One region of the Tatumella terrea genome, then DNA from elsewhere that is predicted to be linked to it. Evidence: predicted binding sites of a transcription regulator. Region 1 holds the regulator's gene; the other holds the start of a gene.
The links. The regulator LexA, encoded in region 1, represses DNA repair genes until DNA is damaged. The targets are predictions, from matches to a motif close to TNCTGTATGTACATACAGNA.
Positions count from the first base shown of each region.

Region 2: umuD (translesion error-prone DNA polymerase V autoproteolytic subunit) is a predicted target of LexA. The motif match lies at 2,040-2,059, and genes of this name have one in related genera.

Region 1 is NZ_BAAAFX010000002.1:29,992-33,416, reverse strand. Features, by position in the region: gene dinF (MATE family efflux transporter DinF) at 1-1,145, opposite strand, end outside; gene lexA (transcriptional repressor LexA) at 1,316-1,930, opposite strand; gene ABD035_RS00165 (diacylglycerol kinase) at 2,027-2,404, opposite strand; gene plsB (glycerol-3-phosphate 1-O-acyltransferase PlsB) at 2,513-3,425, shown strand, end outside.
Region 2 is NZ_BAAAFX010000013.1:90,052-93,476, forward strand. Features, by position in the region: gene ABD035_RS08560 (aspartate aminotransferase family protein) at 1-174, shown strand, start outside; gene ABD035_RS08565 (GntR family transcriptional regulator) at 471-1,136, shown strand; gene umuD (translesion error-prone DNA polymerase V autoproteolytic subunit) at 2,079-2,501, shown strand; gene umuC (translesion error-prone DNA polymerase V subunit UmuC) at 2,501-3,425, shown strand, end outside.

The sequences.
Region 1 (3,425 bases):
TCCCGTCCGCGCGTGGCACCGATAAACAAACCATCCAGTAAATACCCGCCGACACCTGCCAGAGGCAGAATGACCTGCCAGATCAGATAATGGTCAGCCAACTGGCGAAGGGAAGGTAATGAGGTCATCATCTCAATGATGTATTGCCCGGCCAGCCCATACACCAGCGAAAAAAGCAGAGCGACAATACCGGCCTGACGGCAGGAGGCGTACCAGACTTCATGCAATTTTCCGGCTTCACGCGCCCCGTAGGCTTCTCCGGAAACCGCCTCCACCGCATAGGCAAATCCATCCAGCGCATAGGCGGTAAAAGTCAGGAACATCATCAGCAACGCATTCACCGCAACGACCTGAGCCCCCATCCGGGCACCGATGAAGGTCAGAGAAGCAAAGCAGATCTGCAGGAGTAAGCTCCGCAGAAGAATATCGCGGTTCAGGCCCAGCAAACGTCTGATATCGCCGCGCCAGCCTTCCAGCAGTAAACGGACAGACATCCTACGCCGCCGGAAAACCTGCAACACCAGTAGCACACCGACCAGCAGCGAGACATATTCAGAGATCACGGTAGCGGCCGCTGCTCCCCGGACTCCCAGATGCAGGTGCAGAACAAACCACACCTCCAGCAAAATATTCACCAGGTTACCGGCGACCAGCAGGATCACCGGAGCCCTGGCATACTGAACACCCAGCAGCCAGCCAAGGATCACCAGATTCGCGAAGGTCGCTGGCGCACTGAGCCAGCGCGTACGGATAAAAACACGTGCCTGTTCCAGCGTACCGGCATCACCGCCGATAAATCCGCTGGCCAGCTGGCTGACCGGGTCACGTACCACAATAAACAGAAGCCCGGCCGCCACACTCATGATCAGGGGCTGAGCCAGGGCTTTGGCGAGGGCTGCTGAATCGCCGGCTCCCCATGCCTGAGCCGTCATCCCCGTGGTACTCATACGCAGGAAAAGCAGCAGCATAAACAGGAAGCTGGTGACCGTGGTGCCGATAGCCACCCCGCCCAGATAGATAGCACTGTCCAGGTGTCCGATCACCGCGGTATCCACCAGTCCCAGCAACGGAACCGTAATGTTGGATAACACCATCGGTAATGCCAGTCGCCAGAGTTTTTTATCGGTGGTATTCAAAAAAGACATGGGTTTTCCTGACAGAGCGCAGTGTCTCCGCCGGACGGGAGAGGATTTCCGGCGGACAAACGCCGGTTGCGGCAGCAGCCGATCAGCGTACTGTAATAAGGTGCAGGGTGAATCTTAACAACCGGAAGTCAGATCTCCCGGTCGCCGGCTGACGGACAACGGCCCGTCAGTTACAGCCATTCTCCGTTGCGGATAATACCGACCGCCAGTCCTTCAACCGTCAGGCTCTGTTCGCGGACATCTACCACAATCGGAGAGAATTCGCTGTTCTCAGGTAATAACTGTACCGTATTCCCCTGTTTTTTCCAGCGTTTCACCGTGACTTCGTCATCGATTCTGGCGACCACCACCTGCCCGTTACGGACATCCTGGGTTTTATGGACCGCCAGCAGATCACCGTCCATGATACCGATATCTTTCATCGACATCCCGCTGACGCGCAGCAGAAAATCGGCACCCGGCTTAAACAGTCCCGGATCGACCTGATAGTGGCTTTCTATATGTTGCTGGGCCAGCAGAGGTTCACCGGCGGCAACCCGGCCGATCAGCGGCAGACCTTCCGGCGTTTCTTCTTCCATCAGCAGGCGGATGCCCCGTGAGGCACCGGACACGATTTCAATAACACCTTTACGTGCCAGAGCTTTCAGGTGTTCTTCTGCCGCATTCGGGGAGCGAAAACCGAGGCGGGCAGCGATTTCCGCACGTGTCGGCGGCATACCCGTCTGTTGAATATGGTCGCGAATCAGGTCATAGACCTGCTGCTGCCTGCTGGTTAATGCTTTCATCCCGCCCCCTGGTTGTTTATACAGTCGCTGTGAGTATATACAGGTCTTTCATAAATGAAAACCAAAAACCGTCATAAAACAAACAACTGTCGGTCATTATCCCGCCAGCGACCACCATTGCCAGAGCACTGTTCCCCAGACAAACACCGCCAGCAGGATCGCCAGCAATACGGCGGCCGATCCCAGGTCTTTCGCCCGGCCGGATAAGGGGTGTATTTCCGGGCCAAGACGATCAACCACGGCTTCTATCGCGCTGTTGATAATTTCGATGATCATAATCAGTACGACCGATCCAATCAGCAGAATGCGTGAAACTGCATCCACATCCAGACAGCCGGCAATTACTATTGCCACGATAGTCACTACGGTTTCCTGGCGGAAGGCCGCCTCATGCCGCCAGGCGGCCCGCAGCCCCTGCCATGAATAGCCGGTGGCCTTCACCAGCCGCCGCCATCCCGTTGTCCTTCCTGCCATCGGCCGTTCTCCTGTTAATTTTCAATAGTGCACCTGGCCACAGATCTTCTTTGCAGTTTCTGGTATGATTGCGCCGCTTTGCTATCAAAAGAGGCTCCGGATTTATCTATGTCAGGCTGGCGTAAACTTTATTATAAATTACTAAGTATTCCATTATCTTTGCTGGTAAAGAGCAAGGTGATCCCGGGCGATCCTGTGACCGAACTCGGTCTGGACCCTACCCGCCCTATTATCTATGTATTTCCGTATGATTCCAAAGCAGATCTGCTGGCACTCCGTACCGAATGCCTGAAGCATGATCTGCCCGACCCGTTAGAACCTCTGGAAATCGACGGCAGTCTGCTACCGCGTCATGTGTTTATTCATGACGGTCCGCGGTTATTACCTTATTTCACCCCGAATCAGGAAACCGTGAAGATTTTCCACGATTACCTGGATCTGCACAGGAACAATCCGGCGCTGGATGTCCAGCTGGTGCCAGTATCGGTGATGTTTGGCCGGGCTCCGGGCAAAGAGACACAGGGGACGCAGGCACCTTTACTCCGTGAACTCAACGGGTTACAGAAATTCTGCGCCATTCTCTGGCTGGGACGGGATAGCTTTATCCGCTTCTCCCCTAAAATGTCCTTACGCCAGATGGCCGATGAGCACGGCACCGACCAGTCGATAGCCCAGAAGCTGTCACGGGTGGCTCATATTCATTTTTCCCGCCAGCGTCTGGCTGCCGTCGGCCCGCGTCTGCCGGCCCGCCAGGACCTGTTCAACAAGCTGCTGCAATCCAAAGCGATTGCGAAAGCTGTTGAGGACGAGGCCCGCAGTAAGAAAATCTCTCACGAGATGGCCCGGAAAAATGCCGTCGCTATGATGGAAGAAATCGCGGCGGACTTCAGCTACGAAGCTATCCGCATTACCGACCGCGTCATGGGCTGGCTGTGGAGCCGGTTATATAAAGGGATCAATGTCAGCGGGGGCGAACGTATCCGCCAGCTAGCCCAGGACGGCCATGAGCTGGTCTATGTGC
Region 2 (3,425 bases), on a different contig from region 1:
ATCGTTGCTGATCGGGATTCCGGAGCACCGGACAAACGACGTACTGAGCAATTTATTGATGAATTACGCGAAAGAAGGATCCTTATACGAAGCTGCGGGGGGGGGGGAGGGAAATGTCCTGAAAATTCGTCCTCCATTAGTCTTCAATTCATCGGATGTCACACATTTTCTTGAAACCTTCTCTGATATTGCAAAAAAGCTGCTCTGAATACGCGAGAGCCTTATCAGGGGACCGGTCATTACTATGCCCGGCCCCCTGATAATTCTGCAATCAGCGAAATGTATGGTAATGTGCTGTGAGTCTGGCTGTAGATCGTGGCTGCCTGAAAAGGAATCATCAGACAGTTACCGGAAAGGGAGTAGTAAACGAGCGGTTAACTTTTACTGCAATATTTTGCTATTTCCTTACTACAGAATGCACGTTGTGTTTTCTTTTTGAGCAATCACCAACATTAACATGTAGCTATATCATGGAAAATCATCTGCCATCATCTTTGTCTTCTGAAGAAATAAAATCCACCACATTAGAATCACTTGTCTTAACGATACGACAGCGGATCCTGAATGGTGAATTCGAACCTGGTTCATTTTTGCGTGACATCCGTATGGCAGAAGAGCATGGGGTATCCCGAACGACATTCAGAAGTGCGGCTCAGATTTTGGTCAGCCAGGGGCTGTTAGTACAAATTGTGAACCGGGGGTTCTGTGTACCAAAATTCGGCCCTAACGATATTGTTGATGTGACGCGACTTCGGGGCGTGTTAGAAGGCGAAGCGGTACGCATGATTACCTACAGTGGATTGATCCCTAAAGGTGCCCTCGATGCCATTGAAGTGATGCGTGCGGCTCCTGCGGGTGCATCTTCTGCTTATCTGAGTGCAGCCGACAGAGCTTTTCATCGTGCTATTATAGATGCCAGTCTGAGTCCCAGGTTACAAAAAAGTTATAGCGTTTTGGAAGGTGAGATTGAGTTACTTATGGTTCAGCGTAATGCCTTCTACGAGAATTCAAAAGAATTAGTGGCTGAACATGAGCATCTTATCCGTTGTCTTGAAACGCGTGTGTACGATATTGCCCGTGATGCATTTGTTGAGCACTGGGAGGATTTGAGCAAAAAATTATTATTACCGACGTGAAACTTCTTAAACTTATGGGATTTATCAAATTTCCGCGAAACAGTGAGCCGGAATTAGCCCCTACACATTCTTATTACCGTGAAAACTCCGTTAAACGTGCAGAATGCAATCCTGAAATTACTGAGATACCCTCGCAGAATTTCAAAATGAATGTGACGATCTTCTGATTACCTTATAAAGGGATAAAACAGAGTGGCTGTTCATTTTTTATCTCGCTGAACCTTCTCCGGCGATATGTGAATAAAAAGAAATATGGGGCAGAGAAATGAGCTATCAGGTGCGGGGATGTATAATGATGAGTACAATCAGGGACGAGCCACTGTCGTTTGTACCAACCCCCCGGAATACGCTCTGAATAAAAATATCCGTCTGGTTGAATGCATAAATAAATATCTGAGAACAGACCACAATAAAAAACGCTGAGCGTATATAATATCCCTACCGATAAGAATGACTGCGCCTCCTTTATTTTAAAAGCGGGAACAGCAAAATACACGATGATAACTGCCAGATTCATGTGTCGCAGCAGTATTACTGACTTTTCAGCGGCAGAAGAAGCCTGCGCTATCTGCAACGTATTTCTGATACCGAGATCGTTCATGAACCGGAACGTACTTCCTGCTTATGGCTTTTAGCCGATGGCGTGTCAAAGTCCGGCTTACGCTAAACATTACCCGGAGTCCGGGGCCGAAAGAGTGGCAGTAATAATATTATTTTTCATCGTCTTTTCTCAAATGTCTGTTAAGAAGATTGTGATCGGCAGGCGTTAAAGTTGGAATTTTCGGTAAGATGTTCGCAGCCACTGACCTGCGCAGTATGCCGAAAACTATAAATTTCCTTCCCGGACAATGGCTTTACAAAAAATAATGACCAGCCATCTTGATCGGAACACTCCATTAGCATTACTGTATATTTATACAGTAAAAATCTGAGAGACCGATCATGACGTTCTATCTGCCTGCAGAGCTGCATACCATGCAGGATCTGCCCTTTTTTATCAGTCGTGTCCCTTGCGGTTTTCCGTCGCCGGCACAGGACTATGTTGAACAGCGTATCGATCTTAATCAGTTACTGATTCGGCATCCCGGTGCCACCTATTTTGTGCGGGTCAGTGGCGATTCTATGACTGAAGGCGGGATCGATGACGGCGATATGCTGATTGTCGACAGTTCACTGAAGGCAGGGCATGGCGATATTGTGGTGGCCGCGGTGGCGGGGGAGTTTACCGTTAAGCAGCTGATGCTGAGACCTTCTCTGCATCTGCGACCGATGAATATCGCCCATTCCGTGATAACAATTGCTGATGCTGATCAGTTTGAGATCTTCGGGGTGGTAAAACACGTAGTCAAAACGTTGGGTCAGTAATGTTTGCGCTGGTGGATGTGAATTCATTTTATGCGTCGTGTGAAACCGTGTTCCGCCCGGATTTAAAAGGGAAACCGGTGGTCGTCCTGAGTAATAACGATGGCTGTGTTATTGCGCGTTCAGCCGAAGCGAAGCAACTGGACATCAGTATGGGGGAACCTTATTTCCGGCTAAAAAACCTTCTGCGCGAGCATCGGGTCAGTGTGTTCAGTTCAAACTATGCTTTATACGCAGATATGAGTCAGCGTGTGATGAGCACGCTGGAAGCACTGGCACCGGCAGTAGAAATTTATTCCATCGATGAAGCATTTATGGACCTCACCGGCGTCCGTCATTGCCGGAACCTGGAAGCCTTTGGTCGCGAAGTCCGTGAGCGTGTGCTGCGTGATACGCATCTGACGGTCGGGGTCGGAATAGCCCCGACAAAGACTCTGGCCAAACTCGCCAATCATGCGGCGAAAACCTGGCGAAAAACCGGCGGGGTGGTTGATCTGTCGAATGCCGAACGTCAGCGTAAACTGATGGCCCTGACACCGGTGGCCGAAGTCTGGGGAGTGGGGCGGCGTATCAGTAAGAAACTGAATATGATGGGGATTCTTACGGCCAGAGATTTATCGGAGCAGAGTACCTGGGTTATCAGAAAACACTTCAATGTGGTGCTGGAACGAACGGTGAGGGAACTGCGGGGCGAACCCTGTCTTGAACTGGAAGAATTTGCCCCGGTGAAACAACAGATCGTCTGCTCCCGTTCATTCTCCGGACGGATCACTGAATATACGTCGATGCGTGAGGCTATATGTAATTATGCGGTGCGGGCTGGAGAAAAGCTGCGTGGCGAGCGGCAATATTGTCGTCAGGTGGGGGTATTTCTGCGTACCAGCCCGCATGCACAGGACGAGGTATTCTACGGTAACCAGGCCTCGG